4 regions of the Mesorhizobium sp. AD1-1 genome follow, and region 1 is predicted to be linked to each of the others. Evidence: predicted binding sites of a transcription regulator. Region 1 holds the regulator's gene; each other region holds the start of a gene.
What was found. The regulator PhoB, encoded in region 1, activates phosphate uptake and scavenging genes when phosphate is short. The targets are predictions, from matches to a motif close to TGTCATNNANCTGTCAT.
Positions count from the first base shown of each region.

Region 2: LB519_RS06235 (PhoX family protein) is a predicted target of PhoB. The motif match lies at 1,896-1,912, and genes of this name have one in related genera.
Region 3: LB519_RS23075 (esterase-like activity of phytase family protein) is a predicted target of PhoB. The motif match lies at 1,555-1,571, and genes of this name have one in related genera.
Region 4: LB519_RS02905 (ceramide glucosyltransferase) is a predicted target of PhoB. The motif match lies at 1,579-1,595, and genes of this name have one in related genera.

Region 1 is NZ_JAIUGP010000005.1:73,208-76,793, reverse strand. It holds gene xylF (D-xylose ABC transporter substrate-binding protein) at 1-373, opposite strand, end outside; gene LB519_RS11955 (ROK family protein) at 643-1,890, shown strand; gene phoB (phosphate regulon transcriptional regulator PhoB) at 1,907-2,596, opposite strand; gene phoU (phosphate signaling complex protein PhoU) at 2,613-3,320, opposite strand; gene pstB (phosphate ABC transporter ATP-binding protein PstB) at 3,347-3,586, opposite strand, start outside.
Region 2 is NZ_JAIUGP010000002.1:570,638-574,223, forward strand. It holds gene LB519_RS06235 (PhoX family protein) at 1-1,828, opposite strand, end outside; gene LB519_RS06240 (hypothetical protein) at 2,391-2,882, shown strand; gene LB519_RS06245 (response regulator) at 3,190-3,586, opposite strand, start outside.
Region 3 is NZ_JAIUGP010000013.1:141,072-144,657, reverse strand. It holds gene LB519_RS23075 (esterase-like activity of phytase family protein) at 1-1,439, opposite strand, end outside; gene LB519_RS23070 (FAD-dependent oxidoreductase) at 1,683-3,586, shown strand, end outside.
Region 4 is NZ_JAIUGP010000001.1:628,992-632,577, forward strand. It holds gene LB519_RS02895 (Hsp33 family molecular chaperone) at 23-1,030, shown strand; gene apaG (Co2+/Mg2+ efflux protein ApaG) at 1,078-1,470, opposite strand; gene LB519_RS02905 (ceramide glucosyltransferase) at 1,704-2,855, shown strand; gene LB519_RS02910 (O-succinylhomoserine sulfhydrylase) at 2,863-3,586, opposite strand, start outside.

The DNA.
Region 1 (3,586 bases):
GATAGAAAACATCCTTGTTCTCGATCAACCGGTCATAGCCGACGACCGGAATGCCTTCGTCCAGGGCTTTCTGCACGGCCGGGCCGATGGCCGAAGCATCCTGCGCCAGGATGATCAGGGAATTGGCGCCCTGCGAGATCAGGCTTTCGACGTCGGTAAGCTGCTTGCCGGGATTGGACTGCGCATCGGCGGAGATGTACTTGTCGCCGGCGGCCTCGATCGCCGTCTTCATGGCGGCCTCGTCGGTCTTCCAGCGTTCCTCCTGGAAATTGGACCACGAAACGCCGACGACCTTGTCCTTCGCCTGCGCGACAGACGCGAGCGTCAGCGACATGGCGGCACCCGCCAGGATGGCGGCTGTGAATCTTTTCATATTATCCTCCCTGCGCCGCGTATGGCGCGACCAAACTGGCCCGAGGGCCGGCACAGAGGCCCTATTTTTTCGAGCCTCGAAAAAATACTGGGCCAACGCCCGAACGCTGTCAACATCGATTCTGATGGATTTTGATGTCGTTTCGAATTTTTTTCGAGCCTCGGAATAAATAAATGACACGGCGCGCGGCTTCTGCCAGTATTTGACCGCGTCACCGACAGCGTTCCAGGGCAGGAAGAACCGCGGCGACCGGGAGGATATGAAAGAGCATGTCGGTCGGAATCCGCCACGACGATTTGCGCCGCCGCAACCGCGCGATGGTGATCGCGGCGGTGCGCCGCGCCGGACAGCCGTCGCGCACCGAGATCGCCGCAACCACAAGCCTCAGCCATTCGACGATCTCGGCGATCTCATCCGACCTGATCGTCGAAGGCATCCTGACCGAAAGCAAGCCGAGCGAGGCCGGCTCGCTCAAACGCGGCCGTCCGCAGGTCGGCCTCAGCCTCAATCCGGAAGCGGCCGCGGTAATGACCGTGGTGCTGTCGCTGAACTTCCTCTCGGTCGCCGTCATCGACTATGCCGGCCAGGTAATATCCGAGGAACAGCGTCGGCTCGACACGCTGACGATGTCGCGCGACTCGCTGATCGGTGAGTGCACGGCAATCGTGCGGCGCCGCCTGGAAGATCCCGACCTGGACGTGCGCAGCATCGCTCGTATCGCGCTGGCCGTCCAGGGCATCACCGACACCCGTGCCCGCGCCATGCTGTGGTCGCCGATCACGCCGCACACCGACATCGCCTTCGCCGACATATTCGAAGAGGAGTTCGGCATCCCAGCCATTATGGAGAACGATTGCAACATGATGGCGGTGGCGCTGCGCTGGCGCGACCCCGATCGTTACCGCGACGATTTCATCGCTATCCTTTTGTCGCACGGCATCGGCATGGGGCTGGTGCTGAAGGGCGAATTGTTCACCGGCACCCATTCCTCGGGCGGCGAATTCGGCCACATGATTCATCGGCCGAACGGGGCGCTGTGTCGCTGCGGACGGCGCGGCTGCGTCGAAGCCTATGCCGGCAATTATGCCATCTGGCGCAACGCGCGGCAGATGGGCGAGGATGCAGAGCCCGTCGCCGATGTCAGCGACGCCGACATGCGCGCCCTGGCTGCTGCCGCCCGCGAAAGGGACGGGCCCGAACGGGAAGCCTATCGCAAGGCCGGCGAAGCGCTCGGCTACGGCCTCGGCAGCCTGTTTGCGCTGATCGATCCGGCGCCGGTCGCCATGGTCGGCGTCAGCGCCGCCGCCTTCGACCTGATCGAGCCGGCATTGCGGCAAGCGATTGCCCAGACCGCCGGCGGCCAGCATTCCAAGTCGATTTCCTTCGACACCGAGCCGAACGAACTGCCGCTGATCCGCGAAGGCTGCGCCATGCGGGCGCTGATCTTCGTCGATCAGGAGATTTTTGCGCCGGGCGTGCAGGCGAGATCCGGTCTCGGCGGCAAGAACGTGGCGTGAGTTCAAACGAGGGAGTTCAGTCCTCGCGAATGGCGTAACCCGCCCCACGGATGGTGCGGATGACATCGGGCATACGGCCGTTGTTGACCGCCTTGCGCAGCCGGCCGACATGCACATCGACCGTGCGTTCGTCGATGTAGATCGTCTCGCCCCAGACATTGTCGAGCAGTTGGCTGCGCGAGAACACGCGGCCTGGATGGCGCATCATGAATTCAAGCAGGCGGAATTCCGTCGGCCCGAGCCGGATCTCGCTCTTCTTGCGATAGACACGGTGCGATTCGCGATCGAGCACGATATCGCCGACCTTGAGCACGCTGGACAGCACTTCCGGCTTGGCCCGGCGCAGCAGCGCCTTGACCCTGGCCATGAACTCCGGCGTCGAGAAAGGCTTGACCAGATAGTCGTCGGCACCGGTCGAGAGGCCGCGCACGCGGTCGCTTTCCTCGCCTCGCGCGGTCAGCATGATGATCGGCAGCCGCTCGGTCTCGGGACGCATCCTTAGCCGGCGGCAGAGTTCGATACCGGAAACCGCAGGCACCATCCAGTCGAGCACCAGAAGGTCTGGAACGTTCTCCTGCAGCCGGATTTCGGCCTCGTCGCCGCGCGTCACCACCTCGACCTGGTAACCTTCGGATTCGAGATTGTAGCGGAGCAGCACGCCTAGCGGCTCCTCATCCTCCACCACCATGATGCGTGGCGCGATCATCGGCTGGTCACCCCTGTCATGCCGCTGGCGCGGACATTGCCGTCTCGTCCTGCTTCGGACGGTTGGCTGGCAACTGCGTGCCGGTCAAAACATAATAGGCATTTTCGGCGATGTTGGTCACGTGGTCGCCGATCCGCTCGAGGTTCTTGGCGCAAAACAACAGGTGCGTGCACGCCGTGATGTTGCGCGGATCTTCCATCATGTAGGTCAGAAGTTCGCGGAACACCGATGTGTATTTGACGTCGATGCGTTCATCATTGTTTCGGAGCGTGGCAAGCGCTGCCGCGTCAGCGGCGGCATACTCGTCGACGACCCCCTGCACCTGGATCAGCACCAGCTGCGCCATCGCGTCGATCGAATGCGAAAGGTCGTGCGGCGTGACGCTCAGCCCGACAGTGCCGACGCGCTTGGCGATGTTCTTGGCAAGGTCGCCGATGCGCTCGAGGTCGCCGGCCATGCGGATCGAACCGACTACCGCACGCAGATCGTTGGCCATTGGCTGGCGCTTGGCGATCAGCGTGATGGCACGATCGTCCAGCTCGCGCTGGCGTGCATCCATGATGGCGTCGTCGGAAACCACCCGCTGCGCCAGCGCATTGTCCGAATTGAGCAAAGCCCTGGTCGAGCCACCGACCATCGAGCGGGCGAGATCGCCCATGTCGCGGATCAGCTGGCTGATCTGCTCCAGATCCTCATCGAAAGATGCGACGGTATGTTCACCCATGATCTTCGTCCCTCATATGCCAGAGATCAGCCGAACCGGCCGGTGATGTAGTCCTGGGTGCGTTTGTCGTCGGGGGTGGTGAACATCTTGTCGGTGGCGCCCTCCTCGACCAGATAGCCAAGATGGAACATCGCGGTGCGCTGCGACACGCGCGCTGCCTGCTGCATCGAATGGGTGACGATGACGATCGTATAGTTCTGACGCAGTTCGTCGATAAGTTCCTCGACGCGAGCGGTGGCGATCGGGTCGAGCGCCGAACACGGTTC
Region 2 (3,586 bases), on a different contig from region 1:
TCTGGTCGTCGGGCGCAAACAGCGGACCGCACATTTCGGCGCCGATCGGCACGCGGAAGAACAGTTTCGAGGTTGCCCGCGCCGCCCCCTCCGTGTCCACCGCCCACAGACCATCCGTGCGGCCGGTGGCTTTCGGGCCCTGGCCGTCGGTCGCGACCCAGAGACGCCCGGCCGAATCGACCGCGCAATTGTCGGGCATGCCGAACCAGCCATTGGCCGTCGTTGCCGTTGAGAAGGTGGCGCCGACATCGGCAACCGCCGGATCACCGCATTTCAGCAGCACTTCCCACTTGCCCTTGGCGGCGGTGAAATCACCGCCGTCCTCGGCGATCTCGATGATGTGGCCAAAGGCGTTTTCGGCGCGCGGGTTGGCGGCGTCTACCTGATCGGCCTTGCGCTTCGAATTGTTGGTCAGCATGACATAGACCTTGCCGTTGACGGCATTGGGCTGGATGTCTTCGGGGCGGTCCATCTTGGTGGCACCGAGCAGGTCGGCGGCGCGGCGCGTCTCGATCAGCACGTCGGCCTGGCCAGTGAAACCGTTTTCAGCCGTCAGCGGTCCCTGGCCGAAGACGATCGGCAGCCATTCGACCGTGCCATCTTCGGCGAACCTGGCGACATGCAGCGTGCCATCATCGAGCAGGTCCCTGTTGGCGGCATGATCGTTCGGATCGAACGCGGCCTTGGTCACGAACTTGTAGACATAGTCGAAGCGCTCGTCGTCACCGAGATAGAAGACGACGCGGCCGTCCCTGGCGACAATCGATTCGGCGCCCTCATGCTTGAAGCGGCCCATGGCGGTGCGCTTCCTCGGCGTCGAGGTCGGGTCGTTGACATCGACCTCGACGATCCAGCCGAAGCGGTTGGCCTCATTGGGCTCCTTGGCGAGGTCGAAACGCTCGTAATGCGCCGCCCATTCATAGGCGCCTTCGGGAATGCCGAGACGCTTGTAGTTCGCGGCTTCCTTGTGGCCTTCCGGCAACTCGCCGGAGAAATAGCCATGGATGTTCTCCTCGGCCATCACATAGGTGCCCCAGGGCGTGACGCCGCCGGCGCAATTGTTGAACGTGCCGAACACCTTGGTGCCGGACGGATCGGCATTGGTCTTGACGCGGTCATGGCCGGCAACCGGACCGGACAGCGCCATTTCGGTGTTGGAGGTGATGCGGCGATTGAGCTTGCCGTCGCGCACCACCTGCCATTTGCCTGATGCCTTGCGGATCTCGACGATGGTGCCGCCGTGAGCTGCCATCTCGACATCGACCTGCTCCTTCGAGAGCGGTGCGACTTCGGCCGACTTCTTGCCGTCCTTCTCGACGATCTTCACGATGCCGGGGAACATCAGATGCGGATTGGTGTATTCGTGGTTGACCACCAGCAGGCCATGTTCGGCCGAGCCGTCGACCGGGATGTAGCCGACATAATCGTTGTTGTAGCCGAACTGTTTCGCCTGGGCCTCGGCCGACTGTTTCGTCGGGTCGAAGTCGGGCGAATCGGCAAACAGCGGATCGCCCCAGCGCAGCAAGACATCAGCGTCGTAACCCGGCGCGACATGGTGCTTGTCGTCGATGCCGGCCTCGAGTTCGTCGAACGTGAAGGCCGAGCCTTCAGCGGCCCGGGCCTCGTCGGCGCTGATCAGCGCCAGCGGGCTGACGGTGGCGGCGATGGCCGAGACAGCCAGCGAACCCTTGAGGAAGCCGCGGCGCGAGAACCGCGCGGCGATGATCTCGCCCATGGTGCGGTTGTCGGAAGCGTTGATGGCCGGGCCGTCGTTTTCCTCGAGCAGGCTGGTGCGGAATCGGGTGTCGGGGGAGCGAAGGTCAGTCATGGCTTTGCCTCTGGCTGTTGGATTGGCTGGAGCGTGGGTACCTGTTTGACCCCCTTATAATCGCCGGATCACATTTTCGTGACATCGGGAGACCTTTCAGACGCGACAGGCATTGCGCGCAGCGCTGGTTAAGCATTCCCGCAGACCGTGAACTGCTCCAGAATCGCCGGTTCGAGAGGAAAGGAGACCTTAGGCGGCATCTTGGCCGCGCATCCTGCGACGGCGGACGACATCAGTCGTTTGCAAAAACAGATCAACGGGCAACTGCACGCTCGACAAGTCACCTCCGCCGCCCCCGGCGGAGGTGACTTGATGTTCGGCGTCTGCCGTCGTCAGGCATCGGGAAAGCCAGTCTCCCGTTTAGCGATGGCGGTCACGGCGCCGTTCATGCGAAGCTAATGTAGCATATACTTGGGACTTTAGTCCAACCTTGCGCTTGCAATGGTCCTGGTTGACAACCGCAACGGTCGGAGGTCGCTTCCGGGCGCCGCGTCTTTCGGCAATGTTGGTTGCACTGCAACGTTGGGGTGGGGCGCGCCGGGCTCAGTCGTCGGAGATCAGAATGCACAGATCGGTCACGACCCGTTGTTGCCGGCTGGCGCTCAAATCGGCAGCGGCGCTGGTGTTGACGATTGCGCCCTATCAAATTGTCCTGGACGGCTCCGTTTCCGGCATCCACACCGTCAGCGCATACGCCAAGGGTGGCGGTAACAGTGGCGGTGGCGGTGGCGGTGGCGGAGGCAACAGTGGGGGCGGCAACGGCGGCAATTCCGGCGGAAGCAATAGCGGGAACAGCGGCAACGGCAATGGGAATAACGGCAACAGCGGCAATAACGGCAAATCAGGATCCAGTCAGGGTAAGAGCGGGAGCCATGTCAATGCAAAGACCGGTGACAAGGTCGACGTGACCGGCAACAAGATCACAGTCAGGCATCCCGACGGCATAACGGAAAAGCTCGAGAACGGTCGTTTCAGCATGAAGGACGCTCTCGGTCGCACGATCATCGACCGCCAGGCCACGCCGGCCGATGCCAATCGTCTCAAGGCCTTGTGAAGCTGGCCAACAGGCAACGGTCAGCTTTGCACGTCACCTCCGCCGCCCCCCGGCGGAGGTGACCTCGTTTCCGGCCGGCGTCGTCCCGGTTTTCGGCACCGCAATGGCTGCGGTCCCGAGGCGCGACGCGCTTTTGCGCAATCCGGGACGGGAAACCGCTGCGCATTTCTTCGGACCTGCCCAGAGCAATTCTAGAAAAAGTGTGAAGCGGTTTTCCCGGGAAATGCGCGTAGCGCTTTTCCCTTGGGAATTGCGTCAAAACAAAGAGTTAGAGCAGCTCGCCGTTTCCGTGAAACGGTGAAATGCTTTAGGAGGGCCTGTCGCGGTCGCGCCACTCACGCATCATCAAGGCCGCTTCGGTGCGATTTCGCACATTGAGCTTCGACAGCACTCCGGTCATGTGATGTTTGACGGTCTTCTCCTGCAACTCAAGCCGCAAGGCGACTTCCTTGTTGCTCAGCCCCTCCGCCACCAGCCGCAGGATTTCCGTTTGCCGATCGGTGAGCTGCCGCAGCCGTTCCGCCAAGCCGTCGGTCGGCTGCTGGGACTGGAGATCCGAAAGCAGCCGGGCCGATAGTGTCGGCGAGAGATAGCTTTCGCCGGCTGCGACATTGCGCAGGATGTCGGCGAGGCCGCGCGACCCGACGCCTTTGAGGACATAGCCATTCACCCCTGCGTTCAGCGCCTTGGTCACATCGGCATTG
Region 3 (3,586 bases), on a different contig from region 1:
AGGAACATGGTGTCGACATCGGCGCCGTCTTCCGCCTTGTAGGGTGCGCCGACCTGAAAACCGTCCTGGGCGAGGAAGTCGTTGTCGTTGGCGACGAACAGGAAGTAGTCGTCGGGCAGCTTCGGATCGAGAACGCTGACCACCGACATCGCCTCCCACTTCTCCGACAGGTTGTTCTTGTCGTTCGGCGCGCCATTGTGCAGGCCGAAGCGGCCGAGTTCGCCCTTGTCGTTGATGTCGATGAACGGCGTCAGCTTGGCCGGCATCACCGACGGGTCGAGCACGCCCTTGGGCGCCAGCGGCTTGTCGGCGGCATCGAAGGCGCCGCCGGCGATGTCGGTCGCGGCCGAGACGTCGACGACGAAGATCTGGCGCACCAGCGAGGTGTCGCCCTTCAGCCCCTGGCCGTTGCCGCTGTCGCGCGCCAGCATCAGGAAGGTCTTGTCGGAGAGCGCCACGATCTCGCTCTGCGCGGCGATCTTGGTCTTGCCCTTGGCATCCTTGAACACCGGCAACGGCACGACATACTCATGCGCCAGTTTGAGGTGGGCGAGGTCGGACGCGTCATAGACCAGCGCACGCGTGTTCTGGCGCGTCGCGGGCGAATCGCCGCCATCCTGCCGGGGCGCCGATTGCAGCACCGCGATCAGGAACTTGCCGTCCGGCGTCATCGCCATTCCCTCCAGGCCCTGGTTGTTCTGGCGGCCGGTCTCGGGGTCCTTCGGATCGGGCTCGGCGGCACCGGGTCCCGGATTGTCCGAGGCGAAGTTCGGCGTGCCGTGGCGCATCGGCACGAAGGCGGCCGGTGGCTGGGTTGCCGACAGCAGATGCCCGTCGGCGGAAAACCGATAGATGTTCGGGCCGTATTCGTCGGAGATGAACATCGAACCATCGGGCAGCCGCACGATCGCCTCGTTGTCGAGCGCCAGCTTGCCATTGTCGGCTTGCGGCAGGATCGGCATGTCGCCGCTTGCCGCGCGCACGCCGTTGAGTGGGTCGAGGCCTGTGGCATCAGCCCCCTTGTCGTCGGTGAGAAGCATGGTGTCGGCGAGCGTTGCCTTGACGCCCGTCTGCTCCTGGCCGGCAGCAGGTGCCGCGCCCGGTGCGACCGGAGCAAATTCGATGGCGATCGTGTTGAGGCGCGGCCGGTAGTCGGTGGTGCCGACGACATTGTAGCCACGGTCCGGCAACAGCCAGAGCGAACCCCTGTAGCCGGCGGTGTCATGCGTCCAGCCTGATGCGTCGATCGCCATGCCGGAACCCGAGCCGAAGGTCTCGCCGAACTTGTCGCGCTGAGCGGCCGGGATGCGGCCGACGCCGACCAGCCCCTTGTTGACGAGGCCGCCGACGGTCGCGGTGCTGTCGGCGAGTGCCGGCGCCAAGGCGGTGAACAAGGCCAGCGCGACGCCAAGCGACGCGGGTCGATACAGGTGCTTCATGGATAATCCTCTTTGTGACGGATGTGCCGGAGCGGCCGCGGGACGAAAAACTGAAAGAGGTGCGACATCGATGATGCTGCGCAAGCCTCCCCGAAATGCGGTCTACGGCGCGAACATGATGCTTGCGTGACAGCGCGCAGTGCATGCCGGCGGTCGACGAAAAACGATGCGCGCGCCGGCACTGGACACTTATGTCCAGTGGATATATGCTCCAGTCTTCGGACCAACCGTGGAGGGGAAGCCTTGAAGTCGCACTACCGCGCAGTCGTCATCGGAGGTGGCGTGGTCGGAGCCTCGGTGCTCTATCACCTGACGCGGTTCGGCTGGAGTGATGTGGCGCTGATCGAGCGCGCAGAACTGACGGCCGGTTCGACCTGGCACGCGGCGGCAGGCTTCCATGCGCTCAACGCCGATCCCAACGTGGCGGCGCTGCAGGACTACACCATCAATCTCTACCGGGAGATCGAGGCCGAATCCGGCTGGGATATCGGCCTGCACATGACGGGCGGCGTCAACATCGCCAGCGATCCCGCGCGCTGGGAGTGGCTGAAATCAGCCTGGGCCGTGTTCCAGTCGGTCGGCATCGAGACCGCGCGCCTGGTCACGCCCGACGAGATCAAGGCGATCTGCCCGATCGTCGACGTCACCGGCGTGCTAGGCGGCCTGCATGATTCCAACGAGGGTCACCTCGACCCGTACGGTACCACGCATGCCTATGCGGGTGCTGCGAAGAAGCGCGGCGCCGACATCATCTTGCGCAACCGGGTCGTCGAGCTGAAAGCACGTGCCGACGGGCGCTGGGACGTCATCACCGAGCAGGGCACCATCATCGCCGAGCATGTCGTCAATGCCGGCGGGCTGTGGGCGAAGCAGCTCGGCCGCATGGCCGGCGTCGACCTGCCGGTGACGCCGATGGAGCACCACTATTTCATCACCGATGACATTCCGGAGATCGCAGCACTTGACAGGGAAATCGGCATCGCCGTCGATCTCGACGGCTTTTCATACCTGCGGCAGGAGCGCAAGGGTGTGCTGCTTGGCGTCTATGAGCAGAACCCAAAGCACTGGAACATGGACGGAGCGCCGTGGGATTACGGCATAGAGCTGATCCCGGAAGACATCGACCGCATCAGCCCGGAACTCGCCAAGGCGCATGAGCGCTTCCCTTGCCTGGCGACGGCCGGTATCCGCAAATGGGTCAACGGCGCCTTCACCTTCACGCCGGACGGCAATCCGATTGTCGGGCCGGTGCGCGGCCTGAAGAACTACTGGGTTGCCTGCGGCGTCATGGCCGGTTTCAGCCAGGGCGGCGGCGTCGGCAAGTCGCTGGCCGAATGGATGATTTTCGGCGAACCGCAGGCCGACATCTTCGGCATGGATATCGCTCGCTACGGTGCCTTCGCCGCCAACCGCGAATATCTCAGGCAGACGACGCGCCAGTTCTATTCGCGCCGCTTCGTCATGACTTTTCCCAATGAACGGCTGTCCGCCGGCCGGCCGCTGAAACGCCCCGGCGCCTATGACGGCATGAGCGCGGCGGGATGCGAATGGACGGCTTCCTGGGGGCTGGAAATCCCGGCCTATTTCGCGCCGATGGGATTTGCCGAGAGCACGACGCTGCGGCGCTCCAACGCCTTCGACATCGTCGGCGAGGAGGCGCTGCAGGTGCGGCGCGCCGCCGGCCTCGTCGATATCTCGGCCTATGCGCGCTATGCGGTGTCGGGGCTGGGTGCGGAGGCGTGGCTCGACCGGCTGCTCGCCTGCCGATTGCCGAAGCCGGGGCGGGCCGGCCTGGCGCCGATGCTCGGCCATGACGGACGGCTGAAGGGCGACCTCACCGTCTTCAACTGGGGCGGCTCTTATTGGCTGATGGGCTCCTACTATCTCCGGGAATTCCACATGCGCTGGTTCGAGAGCCATGCGGCGGAGGGCGTCACCATCGCCGACCTCTCCGACACGATGAGCGGCTTCCTGCTCACGGGGCCGAATGCGCGGGAGATTCTGGAGCGCACGACGCATCAGGATGTTTCCAGCGCAGCATTGCCGTTCATGGCCTGTGGCGCATTCGACATCGGTATGGTGCAGGCACGTGTGGCGCGGCTGTCGATCGCGGGCGAACGCGGCTTCGAAATCAGTTGCCCCGTGAC
Region 4 (3,586 bases), on a different contig from region 1:
CGCCGCGCCCTGGAGCTTTGTCATGTTGGAAACCTATCAAGTGACTGAACATCACCCCAAACTCGGCGAATTCGGCTATGCCGGCGACGATCACGTCGTGCCATTCGAGGTCGGCCCTCTCGACGTGCGCGGCCGCACGGTCCAACTCGGGCCGATGCTGGACGCCATCCTCAGCCGCCACGATTATCCCGAGCCGGTCGCCCGCCTGCTGGCGGAGGCCTGTGTGCTGACCGTGCTGCTCGGCACTTCGCTGAAGTTCGAGGGCAAGTTCATCCTGCAGACCCGCACCGACGGACCCGTCGACATGCTGGTTGCGGATTTTTCCACGCCCTCGGCGCTGCGCGCCTATGCGCGTTTCGATGCCGACCGGCTGGAAGCGCTGGTCGCGGCGGGCGAAACCTCCCAGCAGACGCTGCTCGGCAGTGGCGTGCTGGCGCTGACCATCGACCAGGGCGCCCATACGCAGCGCTATCAGGGTATCGTCCAGCTCGATGGCGAGACCCTGGAAGACGCGGCACGCACCTATTTCCGTCAGTCGGAGCAGATCCCGACGGATATCAGGCTGTCGGTGGCCAAGCTTTTGACGCCCGGTCCCGGCGGCGCCCGCGAGCAATGGCGCGCCGGCGGTATCCTGGCGCAGTTCCTGCCGCAGTCGCCCGAGCGCATGCGCGTCCCGGACCTGCCGGGCGGCGATGGCGATCCGCGTGAGGAGATCCACGATCCGGTCGACAATTCCTGGCAGGAGTTGCTGGCTCTGCTCGGCACCATCGAGCCGACCGAACTCATCGACCCGACGATCGGCGCCGAGCGGCTGCTCTACAGGCTGTTCCACGAGCATGGCGTGCGCGTCTTCGGCGGCGTTCCGGTCGCCGACCAGTGCTCGTGCTCCAGGGACAAGATCCGCGGCATCCTCGAGGGTTTTTCCGCCCAGGAGATCAAGGACAGCACCGAAGACGGCGGCATCCACGTCGCCTGCGAATTCTGTTCGAAGCAATATGATTTCGACCCGGCGGAATTCGCGGCCCAGTAGAGTAGAAACCACGCCTCACCGGTCGCTCCGCGGCCGGTGAGGCGAAATCAATTCACCGTCCGCCGCGTCCCCGGCAAGTCCAGCGAAAACGCCGGAATGGCGATGTCGAACGTCTCGCCCCGCTTGTTGCGCATCGTGTAATGCCCGACCATGATGCCGGACGGTGTCGAGAGCGGGCAACCGGACGTGTACTGGTAACTGTCGCCGGGATTGAGTTCGGGCTGGTCGCCGACCACGCCGGGGCCGCGCACTTCCTCGACCCGGCCGGTGCCGTCGGTGATGTGCCAATAGCGCGACAGAAGCTGCACGAAATCGTCCGACTGATTGTCGATCGTTATCTGATAGCCCCAGACATAGCGGTTCTCAGAGGGATCCGAACGGTCCTCCAGATAGAACGGCCTGACCTGCACTTCGATGTTGCGCGTGACGGCGCTATACATAAGCGGCTCCAAAAAACGGTTCCAGCGGAACTTTCGGCGCTCCGTGCGGTTAGGTCAACCGATCGAAGCCTCCTCTGGCCGACCTCGCGGGCAGGTGCCGACAAAGAATGTCATTTAAGTGACATATGACAATGATGGTGTGCGCGGACTGGTGACGCGCGACTCGGGCGCTCTGCTGAACTGTTGAAACCGGCCATCTTGCGGACCGGTTTTCCTGGAGTGACCGGATCTCGATGCAACTCACTCTCATAGCCGCCACGCTTTCAACCGTCCTCATCCTCTCGAATCTCGCCAGCATCGTGCTCGCCGCGTCGCGTCTGAGACGGCGTCGCACCATTGCGCCGCCGGCCGGCAAGCCGCGGCCGGTGTCGATCGTCGTGCCGTCGCGCGGCGTCGAGCCGTTCACGCAGGAGACGCTGGAGCGCGCCTTCTCGCTCGACTGGCCGCGCTATGAGCTGATTTTCTGCGTCGCCCATGCCGACGATCCGGTGGTCAAATTGATAAACAGGACGATCGTCCGGTTTCCGAAAGTGCCGGCCCGGCTGCTTGTCGGCGACGACCGCATCAGCGCCAATCCGAAACTCAACAATTGCGTCAAGGGCTGGGAAGCGGCGCGGCACGACTGGGTCGTCCTGGCCGATTCCAACGTGCTGATGCCGAGGGACTACATCCAGCACCTGATGGCTGCCTGGCGGCCCGGCACCGGCCTTGTCTGCTCGACGCCGATCGGCTCGCGGCCGGCCGGCTTTTGGGCCGAGGTCGAATGCGCTTTCCTCAACACGCTGCAGGCGCGCTGGCAGTATGCCGGCGAGGCGCTCGGCCTCGGCTTTGCCCAGGGCAAGAGCATGCTCTGGAACAAGCCGATGCTCGACGCCAATGGCGGCATCCGCGCGCTGGCCGCCGAGATCGCCGAGGATGCCGCTGCGACCAAGCTGGTGAACAGTCTCGGCCTGCGCGTCAATCTCGTCGCCGCCCCCTTCGAGCAGCCGCTTGGCCGGCGCTCGTTTGACGAGATCTGGTCGCGTCAGGCCCGTTGGGCGCGCCTGCGCCGCGTCACTTTCCCGCTGTTCTTCGCACCCGAAATCCTGACCGGCGCCGTGGTGCCGCTGGTGCTTGCGTTTCTTGCGGCGGCAAGCGCCGGTTTCAGCCTCTGGGCAACCGCCCTTGCCGTGCTGGCGGCCTTCTATCTTCCGGAGTGCGCCCTGGCCTGGTCCAAGGGCTGGTACCTGTCGCCACGCATGGTCGCCGCGATCATGGCGCGCGACCTGATCCTGCCGGCGATGTGGGGGCGCGGTTGGCTCGGCGGCGCCGTCGACTGGCGCGGCAATGCGATGACCATCGGCACCAAGACGGCCGAGCTGGAAGAGACGCCGTCCGGCGCCTGAAGGCCTCCTACCTGGCCTTCAGCGCCTGCGCGATGTCCTCGAGCAGATCGTCGGCATCCTCCAGGCCAACCGACAGCCTGAGCGTGCCCGGCCCGATGCCGAGCTCGGCGCGCGCCTCGTCGCTGAGATTCTTGTGCGTCGTCGTCGCCGGGTGGGTGATCAGGCTCTTGGCGTCACCGAGATTGTTGGAGATCAGGACGATGTCGAGCGCGTTCTGCAAGGCGAAGGCCGCCTGCTTGCCGCCCTTGACGTCCAGGCAGATCAGCGTCGAGCCGCCCGACATCTGCTTCTTGACGATGTCGGCCTGCGGATGGTCGGCGCGGCCGGGATAGATGACGCGCGCGATTTCCGGCCGTTCGGCCAGAAAATCCGCGATCCGGCCGGCACTTTCCGTCTGCTGGCGTACGCGCAGCGGCAGCGTTTCCAGGCCCTTCAGCAGCGTCCAGGCGTTGAAAGGCGAAAGGCTTGGGCCGGTATGGCGGAAATAATCGTGCAGGTTCTCGTCGATCCACTTCTTGTCCGACAGGATGACGCCGCCGAGGCAGCGCCCCTGGCCGTCTATGTGCTTGGTCGCCGAATAGACGACGATATGGGCGCCGAGCTGCAAGGGCTTCTGCTGCAGGGGCGTGGCGAAGACATTGTCGACGATCAGCCTGGCGCCGATCGAATTGGCAAGCGAAGCGACAGCGGCGATATCGACCACTTCCAGCGTCGGATTGGTCGGGCTTTCC